DNA from 2 places in the Kitasatospora sp. NPDC058965 genome. Region 2 is predicted to be linked to the other one. Evidence: predicted binding sites of a transcription regulator. Region 2 holds the regulator's gene; the other holds the start of a gene.
What was found. Region 2 encodes HspR, which represses chaperone genes until heat shock. Its sites were predicted from a motif close to TTGAGNNNNNNNNNCTCAA; they were not measured.
Positions count from the first base shown of each region.

Region 1: a site for HspR is predicted at 6,591-6,609, ahead of lon (endopeptidase La). Genes of this name have one in related genera too.

Region 1 covers NZ_JBHYKG010000123.1:8,453-16,692, reverse strand. The annotation lists gene ACFW1A_RS20835 (multifunctional oxoglutarate decarboxylase/oxoglutarate dehydrogenase thiamine pyrophosphate-binding subunit/dihydrolipoyllysine-residue succinyltransferase subunit) at 1-2,888, opposite strand, end outside; gene ACFW1A_RS20830 (sensor histidine kinase) at 3,253-4,395, opposite strand; gene ACFW1A_RS20825 (response regulator transcription factor) at 4,458-5,189, opposite strand; gene ACFW1A_RS20820 (rhomboid-like protein) at 5,705-6,496, shown strand; gene lon (endopeptidase La) at 6,632-8,240, shown strand, end outside.
Region 2 covers NZ_JBHYKG010000007.1:14,275-22,514, reverse strand. The annotation lists gene ACFW1A_RS02470 ((Fe-S)-binding protein) at 1-1,697, opposite strand, end outside; gene dnaK (molecular chaperone DnaK) at 1,986-3,827, shown strand; gene grpE (nucleotide exchange factor GrpE) at 3,824-4,441, shown strand; gene dnaJ (molecular chaperone DnaJ) at 4,532-5,680, shown strand; gene ACFW1A_RS02450 (heat shock protein transcriptional repressor HspR) at 5,687-6,193, shown strand; gene ACFW1A_RS02445 (hypothetical protein) at 6,318-7,346, shown strand; gene ACFW1A_RS02440 (hypothetical protein) at 7,366-7,803, opposite strand.

The DNA of each region.
Region 1 (8,240 bases), on a different contig from region 2:
GACAGCAGGCTGTCGTAGACGGTGAACCGGGCCTGGTCCTCGGTCAGGTAGAGCAGCGGGGTGTAGTCCTCGCCGGTCTTGCGGTCGATCAGCACCGCGTGGCGCTGGCCGAAGGTGCCGCGGCGGCTGTCCTGGCCGGCCAGGCGGACCGGGTGGCCCTCCATCAGCAGCGAGCCGATGGCCAGGCACTCGCCGGTCGCCCAGTCGATCGTGCCGTCCTCGATCGAGGCGGCGCGGCGCTGCAGCTGCGGCAGCAGGCGCGGGTGCACGGTCAGCCAGTCCGGCAGGTTGACCTGCGAGGCGGCGATCCGCTTGACCATCTCCTGGGAGATGCCGGTCTGGATGTTGACCGGGAAGTCGGCCACCGGCCGGCCGGCCGGGGTGGTGGTCTGCGCCTGGGAGGCGTCGCGCACCTCGGCGAAGACCTTCTCCAGCTGGCCCTGGAAGTCCTGGAGCGCCTGCTCCGCCTCTTCCATGGTGATGTCGCCGCGACCGATCAGGCCCTCGGTGTAGAGCTTGCGCACCGAGCGCTTCTTGTCGATCAGGTCGTACATCAGCGGCTGGGTGAACGACGGGTTGTCGGCCTCGTTGTGACCGCGGCGGCGGTAGCAGATGAGGTCGATGACCACGTCCTTGTGGAAGGCCTGGCGGAACTCGAAGGCCAGCCGCGCGACGCGGACCACGGCCTCCGGGTCGTCGCCGTTCACGTGGAAGATCGGGGCCTCGATCATGCGGGCCACGTCGGTGCAGTACATCGAGGAGCGCGAGGAGGCCGGGGCGGCGGTGAAGCCGACCTGGTTGTTCACCACGATGTGCACGGTGCCGCCGGTGCGGTAGCCGCGCAGCTGCGACATGTTGAGGGTCTCCGCGACCACGCCCTGGCCGGCGAAGGCCGCGTCGCCGTGGATCTGGACCGGCAGCACCGGGAAGGTGGTGCCGCCCTGGTCCAGGATGTCCTGCTTGGCCCGGGCGATGCCCTCGACCACCGGGTCCACCGTCTCCAGGTGGGACGGGTTGGCGGCCAGCGAGACCTTGATCTGCTCGCCGTCCAGGCCGGTGAAGATGCCGTCGGCACCCAGGTGGTACTTCACGTCGCCGGAGCCGTGCATCGACTTCGGGTCGAGGTTGCCCTCGAACTCGCCGAAGATCTTGCCGTACGGCTTGCCGACGATGTTGGACAGCACGTTCAGCCGGCCGCGGTGGGCCATGCCGATGACGACCTCGTCCAGCCGGTGCTCGGCGGCCGAGTCGATGGTGGCGTCCAGCAGCGGGATGAGCGACTCGCCGCCCTCCAGCGAGAAGCGCTTCTGACCGACGTACTTGGTCTGCAGGAAGGTCTCGAAGGCCTCCGCCGAGTTGAGCCGGCGCAGGATCCGCAGCTGCTCCTCGCGCTCCGGCTTCGCGTACGGCTTCTCCAGGCGCTCCTGCAGCCACTTGCGCTGCTTGGGGTCCTGGATGTGCATGTACTCGATGCCGACGGTGCGGCAGTAGGTGTTGCGCAGCAGGCCGAGGATGTCGCGCAGCTTCATCATCTTCTGGCCGCCGAAGCCGCCGACCGCGAACTCGCGCTCCAGGTCCCACAGGGTGAGGCCGTGCTGGACCACGTCCAGGTCGGGGTGCTTGCGCTGCTTGTACTCCAGCGGGTCGGTGTCGGCCATCAGGTGGCCGCGGACCCGGTAGGCGTGGATCAGCTCGATGACGCGGGCGGTCTTGTTGACCTCGTCGTCGTGCGTGGCGGCCACGTCGGTGGCCCAGCGGACCGGCTCGTACGGGATCCGCAGCGACTCGAAGACCTCGTCGTAGAAGCCGTGCTCGCCCAGCAGCAGCTGGTGGATCGCGCGCAGGAACTCGCCGGAGGCGGCGCCCTGGATGACCCGGTGGTCGTACGTGGAGGTCAGCGTCATGATCTTGGAGACGCCGAGCCGGGACAGGGTCTCCTGCGAGGTGCCCTGGAACTCGGCCGGGTACTCCATCGCGCCGACGCCCAGGATGGTGCCCTGACCCTGCATCAGGCGCGGCACCGAGTGGACGGTGCCGATGCCGCCCGGGTTGGTCAGCGAGACCGTGACCCCGGTGAAGTCCTCCATGGTCAGCTTGTTGGCGCGGGCCCGGCGGACGATGTCCTCGTAGGCCTGCCAGAAGCCGAAGAAGTCGAGGGTCTCGGCCTTCTTGATGGCCGCGACCACCAGCTGGCGGTCCCCGTTCGGCTTCACCAGGTCGATCGCCAGGCCCAGGTTCACGTGGTCCGGCTTGACCAGGAAGGCCTTGCCGTCCTTCTCCTGGTAGCTGTGGTTCATGCCCGGGTTGGCCTTGATCGCCTGCACCATGGCGTAGCCGATGAGGTGCGTGAAGGAGACCTTGCCGCCGCGGGCGCGCTGCAGGTGGTTGTTGATGACGATGCGGTTGTCGATCAGCAACTTGGCCGGGACGGCGCGCACCGAGGTCGCGGTCGGCACCTCCAGCGAGGCGTCCATGTTGGTCGCCACGGCCTTGGCCGGGCCGCGCAGCTGGACCAGCTCGGGTCCGTTCGCCTCCACCGGGGCCGGGGCCGGCACGTTGGCCTTGGGGGCCGGGGGCGCGGCCGGGGCGGCTGCCAGCGGCGCGGCCGGGGCGGCCGCGACCACCGCGGGGGCGGGGGCAGTCGCCGCGGGGACGGCGGCAGGAGCAGGGGCGGCGACGGGGGTCGGCGTGGGGCCGGCCGGGGTCACGGCCTGGGTCACTGAGGTCACCTCGGTACCGGGCTTGTAGTCGGCGAAAAAGTCCCACCAGGCTCGGTCGACCGAGTTGGGATCCTGGAGGTACTGCTGGTAGATCTCGTCGACGAGCCACTCATTGGGGCCGAAGCCAGTGGTACTTGCCGAGCTGGGGGTTTCAGGGTGTGGCGACACGGCGGCAACCGCCCTCTTCCGCTTCCTTCTGGGATGTTTGGACAGCGGGGATTAAGGCTACGCCCCTGACCAGTCATCGCGCAGTCCCCGGGGGGTCGGCGTCGCCCAGATCACAGTGCCCGGCGGAACTTTGGCCGAAAAATCGCGTTAGAAAGCCGCTTGCGGGGGGAAATGAGCGACTTCGCCACCCGTACGAAGCCGCCGAAAAGCGGACAAAGGGCACCAGGATTGACCGGATGCGATCGATCAGTGCCTGTCGATCACCAGCTTGTCCCAATTCTGTGACAAAGCTGGCCGTGGTGGACAGTGCGGACCGGCCGGGCCCCCGCGGGCCCGCTGCGTCGCAGGTCGGCGGGGGTGCGGCTCAGCGGCGCTGGGCCGGGACGGACTGCTGGACGCCGGGCAGCGCCACCTGGATCAGGCAGCCGCCGGACCGGTCGGCCACCTCGATCCGCCCGCCGTGCAGGTCCACCGCCCAGCGCGCGATGGCCAGGCCCAGCCCGGTGCCGCCGTCGCTGCCCGGTCCCTGGGCGGTGGCGGTACCGGTGCGGCTGAACCGGTCGAAGACCCGGACGCGGTCCTCGGCGGGGATGCCGGGCCCCTGGTCCTCGACCTCCAGCAGCAGGCCCAGCGGCGCCTGGCCCGCCCGGGCCCGCACGGTGACCAGCCCGGCCGGCGGGGAGTGCTTGCACGCGTTGTCCACCAGGTTGGCCACCACCTGGTGCAGCCGCTCGGGGTCGGCCATCGCGGTCAGCTCCTCGGGCTGCACGTCCAGCCGCAGCCGCACGTCGTCCCGCCGGCTCCAGGCGCCGCCGGCGGTGGCGCCGTCCACGGTCAGTCCGCGCAGCACGCCGGCCAGGAACGCGCCGACCTCGAACTCGCGGGCGTCCAGCGGCACCACGCCGTCGTCCAGCTTGGACAGGTCGAGCAGGTGGGCGACCAGCCGGCCCAGCCGCTCGGTCTGCTCCAGGGCGGCGCCCAGGGTGGCGGGCTCCGCCGTGACCACGCCGTCCACGATGTTCTCCAGCACCGCCTGCAGCGCCGCGATCGGGGTGCGCAGCTCGTGCGAGACGTTGGCCACCAGCTCCCGGCGGTGCCGGTCGGCGGCCTCCAGGTCGGCGGCCATCGTGTTGAAGGTGGCCGCCAGTTCGCCGATCTCGTCGCGGGAGCGGGTGGTCACCCGGCGGCTGTAGTCGCCGCCGGCCATCGCCCGGGCCGCTGCGGTGATCTCGCGCAGCGGGGCGGTGAAGGTGTGGGCCAGGATCTGCATGAAGAGCAGGGAGGCGATCATCGAGAAGACCGTGATCACCCGGACCTGGGTGCCGGACCTGATCGCGATCAGCACCAGGCCGGTGGCGATCACCACCGCGATGACCACCAGCATGCTGAGCTTGCCCTTGATCGACCGCAGCGGGTCGAGCGGGCGCACCGCCCGCCACAGCCGCGTGGCGAACCTTCCGGGCGGCCGTCTGCCGGCCGTCGGGTCGATCTCGGTCTCGCTGTTCATTCGGTGCTCGGTCCCCGTTGTTCCTGTGCGCCGTGCTGTGCCCGTGCGTCTCCCGCGGCCCGTCAGCCGACCGGGGCCTCCAGCGCGTAACCCACGCCGTGCACGGTGCGGATCCAGGTGGCACCGATCTTGCGGCGCAGCGCCTTCACGTGGCTGTCCACGGTGCGGGTGCCGGACGCGTCGGTCCAGTCCCAGACCTCGGCCAGCAGCTGCTCGCGGGTGAGCACCGCGCGGGGCTGGGCGGCCAGGCAGGCCAGCAGGTCGAACTCGGTGGGCGTCAGGTGGACGTCGCCGGAGGCGAGCCGGACCCGGCGCTGCACGTGGTCGATCTCCAGCTCGCCGAAGCGCAGCGAGCCGAGCGCCGGGGTGCGGGCGGCCTGCTGGGCGCGTTCCACCCGGCGCAGCAGCACGTTGACCCGGGCGGCGAGTTCGCGCATCGAGAACGGCTTGGTCATGTAGTCGTCGGCGCCCACGCCGAGGCCGACCAGCAGGTCGGTCTCGTCGTCGCGGGCGGTCAGCATCAGCACCGGCACCGGGCGCTGCGCCTGGATCCGGCGGCAGACCTCCAGCCCGTCGAAGCCCGGCAGCATGATGTCGAGCACCACGAGGTCGGGCTGCCAGGTGTGGAAGCCGTCCACCGCGCCCGGGCCGTCGTGCGCCACGGCGACCTTGAAGCCCTCCGCGCCCAACCGGGCCGCGATGGACTCGGCGATGGTGGGTTCGTCCTCCACCACCAGTACGCGTCGCTGGGCAATCACACCGCTCGCGCCGGTGTCCTGCTGAATCTCTGTCACGGTCACGCCACCGCCCCCAGGGCCTGCGGGCCGTCACCTGTGGGAGTGCCGGGCACCGCTCGTAGTCTTGTTCCGTCGTCTGTCACCGTGCCGGTCTGATGTCCCGGGATGGCACACACCCCGCAGCGTACGTACCTCGGGTGGACCCCGACAGGCGGTCCACAGAAATCCTGCCGCAGGCGGATGCGCGCGCCCCGGGGACCGGCACGGGCCGTTACCTTACCCGTCCACGTCGCCTCACCGTAACGGTGTGTATGCACGAAACCGACTGAGTACGGCGGCGCCGCCCGTCCCCGGCAAAGGTCTGGACCAAGTCCTGAACTGCCGTAACGCGCACCACAGCTGGATCCTCAGACAGCTCTCAGCCGGAGCCCGTACCGTGGACGAAACCGGCGGCCGATGGCACCGTGTGCACGCGGAGCGAGCGTGTCATGCTCACCTGGACGCCGACGGGCCCCGATCGGTTCCATCCGCATCGGCCCGGGCCGGGCAGGACGGCGAGAGACGGAGGCGACATGGCCGAGGCAATGCCCACTGGCACCCGTGGTGTCCCCGTGGCCCGCTACGCCGGCCTGCGCCTGGGGCTGCGCAGCGGACCGCTGCTCTGGCTGCTGCGCCAGGTGCCCACCCCGCGCCGCAACCCGTTCGCGCTGGCCTACCTGCTGGTGCTGGCCGGCACCACCGCGCTGACCCGGTTCGGCGACCCGCAGCTGGTCCACCAGCTGCAGACGATGTCCAGCACCGACGGCCACCACCTGGTCAGCACCCCGCTGCGCTCGCTGCTGATGAGCGGCCTGTGGGTGGTCGGGCCGGTGTGGATGCCGTACTTCTGGGCGATGGCGCTCACCGTGGCACCCCTGGAGCGCAGGGTGGGCCCGCTGCGCGCGGCCGGCGTCTTCGCGGCCGGGCACGTGGTCGGCACCCTGGTCTCGCAGGGCCTGGTCGCGGTCGCGGTGGCGATGGGGAAGGTCGGCCCGAGCATCCTGGACGAGCTGGACATCGGGATCAGCTACGGGGTGCTGGCCTGCCTGGGCGCGCTGGCCGGGCTGCTGAGCCGGCGCGGCCGGGTGCTGGCGCTGACCGCCGCGGTGCTGCTGGTGCTGCACCAGGTGACCGACGACGCCGACCTGGTGACCGCGATCGGGCACCCGACCGCGCTGCTGGCCGGGATCGCGCTGTGGCGGCCGCTGCGCCGGCGCCCGCCGGGTCCGCGCGGGCCGTTCGGTCCGCTGCGCGCGCTCCGGTCCGTCCTGGCGGTGCGCCCGCGCGCCCGGGTCGAGCCGCAGCCGGCGCCGGCCCGGGTCTGACGCTCCGCCGGGTCCGCCGCGGCCCGCTTCCCGACCGTCATCCTTGATCGCTCAGAGCGAACAAAGTCCGGGGAACATCCGGGACTCGCCAAGCCTTAGTCATGTCGACTCAAGTTCACTGACTGGGGAGAGATCATGGCATCGACGTCCGCTTCGCTCACCCTGCCCGTGCTGCCGCTCGACGACGAGGTGGTGCTGCCGGGCATGGTGGTGCCGCTGGACCTCAAGGACACCGAGGTGCGCGCCGCCGTGGAGGCGGCCCGGTCGGCCGCGCGCACGTCGGTGGACGGCGGCAAGCCGCAGGTGCTGCTGGTGCCGCGGCTGGACGGCTCGTACGCGGCGGTGGGCACCCTGGCCACCGTCGAGCAGGTCGGCCGGCTGGCCGACGGGGAGCCCGCCGCGCTGCTGCGCGCGGTCCGCCGGGTGCGGATCGGCGCCGGCACCACCGGCCCGGGCGCCGCGCTCTGGGTGGAGACCACGCCGTTCAAGGAGTCCGCGGTGGCCGTCCCGGTCACCGGCCGGGCCGCCGAGCTGGTCAAGGAGTACAAGGCGGTCGCCACCGAGTGGCTGCGCAAGCGCGGGGCCTGGCAGATCGTCGACCGGCTGGCGGCCATCGAGGGCGTCGGCGAGCTGGCCGACAACATCGGCTACGCCCCCTTCGTCTCCGCCGAGCAGAAGCTCAAGGCGCTGCTGGAGGCCGACCAGGTGGCCCGGCTGGAGTACGCCCTGCAGCTGATGAAGGACCACCTCGCCGAGGAGGAGGTCAACGACACCATCCGCAAGGACGTCGAGGAGGGCGTCGCCAAGCAGCAGAAGGAGTTCCTGCTCCGCCGCCAGCTGGAGGCGGTGCGCAAGGAGCTGGCCGAGCTGAACGGCGAGTCCGCCTCCGAGGAGGACGACTACCGGGCCCGGGTGGAGGCGGCCGACCTGCCGGAGAAGGTGCGCGAGGCGGCCCTCAAGGAGGTCGAGAAGCTGGAGCGCAGCTCCGACCAGTCGCCCGAGGGCTCGTGGATCCGCACCTGGCTGGACACGGTGCTGGAGCTGCCCTGGAACAAGCACAGTGAGGACGCCTACGACATCGCCGGCGCCCGCGCCGTGCTGGACGCCGACCACGCCGGCCTGGCCGACGTGAAGGACCGGATCGTGGAGTACCTGGCGGTCCGCAAGCGCCGGGCCGACCAGGGGCTGACCCTGATCGGCGGGCGGCGCGGCGGTGCGGTGCTGGCGCTGGTCGGCCCGCCCGGCGTCGGCAAGACCTCGCTGGGCGAGTCGGTGGCCCGCGCGATGGGCCGCGACTTCGTCCGGGTGGCGCTCGGCGGCGTCCGGGACGAGGCGGAGATCCGCGGCCACCGGCGCACCTACGTCGGCGCGCTGCCCGGCCGGATCGTCCGGGCGATCAAGGAGGCCGGGTCGATGAACCCGGTGGTCCTGCTGGACGAGATCGACAAGGTCGGCTCGGACTACCGCGGCGACCCGGCGGCGGCGCTGCTGGAGGTGCTGGACCCGGCGCAGAACCACACCTTCCGGGACCACTACCTGGAGGTCGAGCTCGACCTGTCCGACGTGGTCTTCCTGGCCACCGCCAACGTGCTGGAGGCGATCCCGGAGCCGCTGCTGGACCGGATGGAGCTGGTCCGGCTGGACGGCTACACCGAGGACGAGAAGGTCGTGATCGCCCGCGACCACCTGCTGCCCCGTCAGCTGGAGCGGGCCGGCCTGTCGGCCGAGACGGTCGCGGTGACCG
Region 2 (8,240 bases):
CAGTGCGGGCAGGTGGCGACGATCCGCTTCTTGGGCGCGTCCTCCAGGGCCGCGTTCAGCGTCTCGACGTTCTGCGCGCCGAGCATCTGGAACAGGAACTCGTTGCCCAGGCGGCGGGCGGAGTCACCGGTGCAGGACTCCTCCTTGCCGAGGATGGCGAACTTCACCCCGGCGGTGTGCAGCAGCTCGGCGAAGGCCTTGGTGGTCTTCTTCGCCCGGTCCTCCAGGGCGCCGGCGCAGCCGACCCAGTAGAGGTACTCGACCTCGGCCGGCTCGATGTCCTCGCCGATCACCGGCACCTCGATGCCGGTCTCCTTCTTCAGCTCCTTGACCCAGTCGAGCCGCGCCTTGGTGGCCAGGCCCCACGGGTTGCCCTTGTTCTCCAGGTTCTTGAGCATCGTCCCGGCCTCGGTCGGGAACGAGGACTCGATCATCACCTGGTAGCGGCGCATGTCGACGATGTGGTCGACGTGCTCGATGTCCACCGGGCACTGCTCGACGCAGGCGCCGCAGGTGGTGCAGGACCACAGCACGTCCGGGTCGATGACGCCGTTCTCCTCGGCGGTGCCGATCAGCGGGCGCTCGGCCTCGGCCAGCGCGGCGGCCGGCACCCCGGCCAGCTGCTCGGCGGAGGCCTTCTCCTCGCCCTCCAGGTCCTTGCCGCCGCCGGCCAGCAGGTACGGCGCCTTGGCGAAGGCGTGGTCGCGCAGGCTCATGATCAGCAGCTTGGGCGAGAGCGGCTTGCCGGTGTTCCAGGCGGGGCACTGCGACTGGCAGCGACCGCACTCGGTGCAGGTGGAGAAGTCGAGGATGCCCTTCCAGGAGAAGTGCTCGACCTGGGAGACGCCGAAGACCGCGTCGTCCGCCGGCTCCTCGAAGTCGATCGGCGCGCCGCCGGAGGTCATCGGCTGCAGGGCGCCCAGCGCGACCGCGCCGTCGGCGTTGCGCTTGAACCAGATGTTCGGGAAGCCCAGGAAGCGGTGCCAGGCGACGCCCATGTCGATGTTGAGCGAGACCGTGATCATCCAGATGAAGGAGGTCGCGATCTTGACCGTGGCGATCGCCCAGATGAGGTTGTGCAGGGTGCCCAGGCCCAGCCCGGAGAACGCCTTCACCAGCGGGTACGAGACCAGGTACGCGGCCGAGTAGTGGTCGACCCCCTCCAGCGCGCCCTCCAGGCCGCGCAGGGTGAGGATCGCCAGGCCGATGACCAGGATCACCGTCTCGACGAAGTACGCCTGGCCCATCCGCGAACCGGCGAACCGGGACTTGCGCCCGGCCCGGTTCGGCAGGCTCAGCTGGCGGATCACGATCAGCACCGCGATGCCGAGCGTGGTCAGGATCCCGATCAGCTCCTCGAACACCAGGTACGGCGTCCAGTCGCCGATCACCGGGATCACGAAGCTCGGGTCGAAGAGCTGGCCGAAGGCGGTGACCAGGGTGAGGATCAGGGTGTAGAAGCCGACCGCCACGAACCAGTGGGCGACACCGACGATGCCCCACGTGTTCATCCGGGTGTGGCCGACGAACTCCCGGGCCAGGGTCAGGGTGCGGGCCACCGGGTCGTTGATCCGCGCCCCGGCCGGCACCGGCTGGCCGAGCCGGACGAACCGGTAGATCGACGCGATGGCACGAGCGAACAGCGCCACGCCGACCACGGCGGTGCCCAGTGAGATGACGATCGCTGCTAGCTGCATCCGGCTCTCCGTACTCCACGGCGTGAGGGCAAGTCGGTCAAGTGTACTCGTGGGTAACTTAACCACCCACCGGGCGGACCTTATCGCCCGGTAGCACCGGTTCAGAAGCTGTTCAAGGTATGGCGGCAGTCACGTAGGCCGATAGTCGCCCATTCGGGGGCAAACCTGACCGGGGGACGACCCAGGTCAGGAAAGTTGAGCGACTCGGACTCATGGCTGTTGACTCGCCCGGACCCCTGGGGCATGCTTGAGTGCGTACAGCTCAACTCTTCCGTGGAGGTATCTACGATGGCACGCGCGGTCGGTATCGACCTCGGCACGACGAACTCGGTCGTCAGTGTTCTCGAAGGCGGTGAGCCCACCGTCATCACCAACGCCGAGGGCGCCCGGACCACGCCGTCCGTCGTCGCCTTCGCCAAGAACGGCGAGGTGCTGGTCGGCGAGGTCGCCAAGCGCCAGGCGGTCACCAACGTCGACCGGACCATCCGCTCGGTCAAGCGCCACATGGGCACCGGGTGGAAGATCAACCTGGACGGCAAGGACTTCAACCCGCAGCAGATCAGCGCCTTCATCCTGCAGAAGCTGAAGCGCGACGCCGAGTCCTACCTGGGCGAGACCGTCACCGACGCGGTCATCACCGTCCCGGCGTACTTCAACGACTCCGAGCGCCAGGCCACCAAGGAGGCCGGCGAGATCGCGGGCCTGAACGTCCTGCGCATCGTCAACGAGCCGACCGCGGCCGCCCTGGCCTACGGCCTGGACAAGGACGACCAGACGATCCTGGTCTTCGACCTCGGTGGCGGCACCTTCGACGTCTCGCTGCTGGAGATCGGCGACGGCGTCGTCGAGGTCAAGGCGACCAACGGTGACAACCACCTCGGTGGTGACGACTGGGACCAGCGGGTCGTCGACCACCTGGTGAAGGTCTTCCAGGCCGGCCACGGCGTCGACCTGTCGAAGGACAAGATGGCGCTGCAGCGCCTGCGCGAGGCGGCCGAGAAGGCCAAGATCGAGCTCTCCTCGTCCTCCGAGACCACGATCAACCTGCCCTACATCACGGCCTCCGCCGAGGGTCCGCTGCACCTGGACGAGAAGCTCACCCGGGCCCAGTTCCAGCAGCTGACCACGGACCTGCTGGAGCGCTGCAAGGTCCCGTTCCACAACGTGATCAAGGACGCCGGCATCTCGCTCTCCGAGATCGACCACGTCGTCCTGGTCGGTGGCTCGACCCGCATGCCCGCCGTCTCCGAGCTGGTCAAGGAGCTGACCGGCGGCAAGGAGGCCAACAAGGGCGTCAACCCGGACGAGGTCGTGGCGATCGGCGCCGCGCTGCAGGCCGGTGTGCTGAAGGGCGAGGTCAAGGACGTCCTGCTGCTCGACGTCACCCCGCTGTCCCTGGGCATCGAGACCAAGGGCGGCATCATGACCAAGCTGATCGAGCGCAACACGACGATCCCGACCAAGCGCTCGGAGATCTTCACCACCGCCGAGGACAACCAGCCCTCCGTGCAGATCCAGGTCTACCAGGGCGAGCGCGAGATCGCGGCGTACAACAAGAAGCTCGGCATGTTCGAGCTGACCGGCCTGCCGCCGGCCCCGCGCGGCCTGCCGCAGATCGAGGTCACCTTCGACATCGACGCCAACGGCATCATGCACGTCGGCGCGAAGGACCTCGGCACCGGCAAGGAGCAGCGGATGACCGTCACGGGTGGCTCCTCGCTGCCCAAGGAGGACATCGAGCGGATGACCCGCGAGGCCGAGCAGTACGCGGAGGAGGACCACAAGCGCCGCGAGGCCGTGGAGACCCGCAACCAGGCCGAGCAGCTCGTCTACTCCACCGAGAAGTTCATCGCCGACAACACCGACAAGCTCCCGGCCGACGTCAAGACCGAGGTCGAGGGCGCGATCGGCGAGCTCAAGGAGGCCCTGAAGGGCGAGGACATCGCGGCCATCCGCGAGGCCTCGGAGAAGGTCTCCACCACCGCCCAGAAGCTGGGTCAGGCGCTCTACGCCGACGCCCAGGCCTCGGGTGCCGCCGCGGGTGCCGAGGCGCCCAAGGACGCCGCCGACGAGGACGTGGTCGACGCCGAGATCATCGACGACGAGAAGCCCAAGGGCGGTGCGGCATGACGGAGAAGCCGCAGGGCGTGGAGCCCGGCGACGACTCCAACGCCGACGACGCCGTCATCCAGGCCGCCGAGGAGGCCCTCAAGGCCCTCTCGGGGGACGGGGACGAGGCGCTGACCGCTGCCAAGCGCGAGGCGACCGAGCGCACCGCCGACCTGCAGCGGCTGCAGGCGGAGTACCAGAACTACCGCAAGCGGGTCGAGCGGGACCGTCTGACGGTGCGCGAGATCGCGGTCTCCAACATCCTGGAGTCGCTGATCCCGGTCCTCGACGACATCGGCCGGGCCCGCGAGCACGGCGAGGTGACCGGCGGCTTCAAGTCGGTGGCCGAGTCGCTGGAGACCGTGGTGGCCAAGCTGGGCCTGCAGCAGTTCGGCAAGGAGGGCGAGCCCTTCGACCCGAACCTGCACGAGGCCCTGATGCACAGCTACTCCTCGGAGGTCACCGAGGACACCTGCGTGCAGGTGCTGCAGCCCGGTTACCGGATCGGCGAGCGGATCATCCGCCCGGCGATGGTGGCGGTGGCCGAGCCGCAGCCCGGCACCCAGTCCACCTCCGGTGGACCGGACGCCGACGGCCCCGCGGCCCCCGAGGCTGACGGTGCGGCCGAGAACTGACACGCTGTGCACTGCGGGGTCGTGCGTCACCACCGGTGACGCGCGGCTCCGCAGTGCCGTATCGATCACCAACGGGAGGTGGCTGAAGTCATGAGCACGAAGGACTACGTGGAGAAGGACTACTACAAGGTCCTCGGCGTGCCCAAGGACGCCAGCACCACCGAGATCAAGAAGACCTACCGCAAGCTCGCCCGGGAGTTCCACCCCGACGCCAACAAGGGTGACACCAAGGCGGAGGAGCGCTTCAAGGACATCTCCGAGGCGTACGACGTCCTGTCCGACGAGAAGCGCCGCAAGGAGTACGACGAGGCGCGCAGCCTCTTCGGCACCGGCGGCATGCGCGGTCCGGGCGGCGCCGGCAACGGCTACAGCTTCGACTTCGGCGACCTGTTCACCGGTAGCCAGGCCGGTGGCAACGGCGGGATCGGCGACATGTTCGGCGGCCTGTTCAACCGCGGCGGGCGGCAGGCCCAGCCGCGCCGCGGCGCCGACGTCGAGACCGAGGTGACGCTCAGCTTCGAGGAGGCGGTGGACGGCGCCACCGTCCCGCTGCGGATGACCAGTCAGGCCGCCTGCCGGACCTGCGCCGGCACCGGCGCCAAGGCCGGCACCACGCCGCGGGTCTGCCCGACCTGCGTCGGCGCCGGCACGGTCAGCCGCGGCCAGGGCGCCTTCGCGCTCTCCGAGCCCTGCCGCGACTGCAAGGGCCGCGGCATGATCGTCGACGACCCCTGCCCCGACTGCCACGGCAGCGGCCGGGCCAGCTCGGCCCGCACCATGCAGGTGCGGATCCCGGCCGGGGTGCAGGACGCCCAGCGGATCCGGCTCAAGGGCAAGGGTGCCCAGGGCGAGCGCGGCGGCCAGCCCGGTGACCTCTACGTCACCGTGCACGTCACCGCGCACCCGGTCTTCGGCCGCAAGGGCGACAACCTCACGGTGACCGTGCCGGTCACCTTCCCCGAGGCCGCGTTGGGTGGCACCATCGACGTTCCCACCCTGAACGGCCCCTCGGTACGGCTGCGGCTGCCCGCCGGCAGTGCCAACGGCCTGACCCTACGGGCCCGCGGCAAGGGCGCCACCCGCAAGGACGGCACCCGCGGCGACCTGCTGGTGACGGTCGAGGTGACGGTGCCCCAGCAGACCACCGGGGACGCCCTGAACGCACTGGAGCAGTACCGCGACGCCACCGCGTCCGAGGACCCGCGTGCCGCCCTCTTCAAGGCGGCGGAGGGAGCGTGATCTGAGATGAGCCCCGACGACCCCGGTATCGGCGCAGGCCTCGGCGAGGGCCTGCCCGGCGGCCCCGCCCCGCGCCGCCGCACCACCGCCTCGGCCACCTACGTGCTCACCGAGGAGACCCCGGTGTACGTGATCTCGGTGGCCGCCGAGCTGTCCGGACTGCACCCGCAGACCCTGCGCCAGTACGACCGGCTCGGTCTGGTCTGCCCCGACCGCACCGGCGGCGGCGGTCGGCGCTACTCCGCCCGGGACATCCAGCAGCTGCGCGAGGTGCAGCGGCTCTCCCAGGACGAGGGCATCAACCTGGCCGGGATCAAGCGGATCATCGAACTGGAGAACCAGGTGGCCGCCCTGCAGGCCCGGGTCGCCGAGCTCGCCGCCGCCGTCGAGGGTGCCGGTGCCGCCCTGCAGGCCCGGGAGGCCGCGGTGCACGCCTCGTACCGGCGCGACCTGGTCCCGTACCAGCCGGCCGCGCAGTCGAGCGCGCTGGTGGTGTGGCGGCCGCGGCGCTAGTGGTATCGGGCTACATGCCTGGTTGGCGCCCCGTTCGGCGGCGGGGTGCCAACTCCGGCCGGGCATGCGTAAAGTGCTGCCCGGCGAACTGGAATCCAAAAGGCCCGGAAGGGGGGACCCTGGTATGAGCCCGCGCGACTGGGGCAAGTCCGAGCTGGGGGACTCCGAGTTCTTCTCCGCCGAGGCGAAGTCGCTGTATCTGCGAGTCGTGGCAGCCGGCGGCACCATGGAGATTGACGACCCATTGCTCGACGCCGCAAAAAATGAGCTGGCTGAGCTGGGTCTATTGGTGATCGGCCAAGAAAAGCCGGAGACCGTCACGGTCATCGATCCGAATCGGCTCGCCACCCGTCTCAGTTCGAGTTGGCAGAAGCAGGCGCTCTCCCTGCTCTCCCAGGCGGTCGCCCTGCCGGCGGCCGTCCAGGAGCTCGCCCAGGCCTACCAGGCCGTGCAGCGCGACGTCCGCCCGGGCGGGGCGGTGGAGCACATCCACGGACTGATCGAGATCAACGAGCGCGTCGGCATGCTGGTGGACAGCGCCCAGTTCGAGGCGCTCAGCGCCCAGCCGGGCGGCAGCCGGCGGCAGAACCTGCTCGGCCCGGCCGTGGCCATGGACCGGTCGCTGCTGCAGCGCGGCGTGGCCCGGCGGATCGTCTACCACCCCAGCGCCCGGTACTCGGCGCCCACCCGCCAGTACGTGGAGCAGATCACCGAGGCCGGCGGCGAGGTGCGCACCCTTGAGGAGCCGTTCACCCGGCTGTTCATCATCGACCGCCGGGTCGCGGTGATCCCGGTCAAGGGGGACACCGAGACCGCGGCCTTCATCAGCGACGAGGCGATGATCGCCTACCTGCTCGACTCGTTCGAGCGGCTCTGGGAACGCTCCAGCCCGTTCCTGGGCGCCACCGAGGTTCCGCCCGAGGTCATTTCGCGGATGCGGACCAACATCCTCAGGATGATGTCCCAGGGCATCGGTCACAGAGTCATCGCCCGCAACCTGGGCATCAGTGAACGCACCCTGGCCCGGCACATCGCCGACTTCCGCGAGGAGTACAACTCCGAGACCCTGTTCCAGCTCGGCTGGCGCATGGCGCTGAACTCCCCCGACCTCCACTTCGAGGACGAGGAGCCCGGCTCCGACCCCGAGGGTTGAGCCGGCCGCGGATCCCGGGTCAGACCGACAGGGCGTCAGCACTCTCGCTGTCAGCGGAACGGGAAGCACCCCAGATCAGGTCCACCGGCGTCGCAGCCGCCCGGGTCGGCCCCCAGATCAGGTCGGCCGGCACGGCGTCCGCCCGGTTGGCCGAGAGCCCCCAGATCAGGTCGGCCGGGACGGCGTCCGCCCGGTTGACGGCGAGCTTGCCCCAAATCAGGTCGGCCGGCACCGCATCGGGCCGGGCGGCCGAGAGCCTGCCCCAGATCAGGTCGGCCGGCACGACCCGCGCGGGCGCTGCCGGCCGGGCAACGACCGCCGGGGAAACGGCACCGGATCCGCTCCGCGACAGGGCGACCGGCGACGCGGCGGAGGTGCTCACGAGTGCGGCCAGCCCAATGGAAGCCAGAGCGGCACACGCGAGCGCACGGGTGACTGCTCGGGATTCACGACGCATGCTGGGCCTCCTTGTCATGTTCCTGATATAAACAACGTCTAGTACAGTCCGCTCCGGTCATTTCATAGGAACGGGCAAAGGCTTATCAAAGCCACTGCCTTCAGTCGAGGCAAGCTTGCTCATGGCCGGACGCGTGGCATTCCGCTGCCTGGCAGAAAGATGACAGGCCGTCGACGGCGAGTCCTTGACTGTCCACTGTCTGCCAACCATGTCATCCAATCGCCAGACGGCGAGATGACATACCGGCGCTGTGGACGCGGCCCGGGCCCAGCGGAGACGATCAATAGGCATCACCCCCTGGTGGCCAGGCATTCACGAGACGCGACCGCGGAACGCCCCGAGGAACCGCCGACCATCCGGGTGTTTCACCTTCGTTCGCCAGGCAGTTCCTGCAGCGCCTGCGTAGACCACACTCCGCAGGACCGTCAACTTCCCCC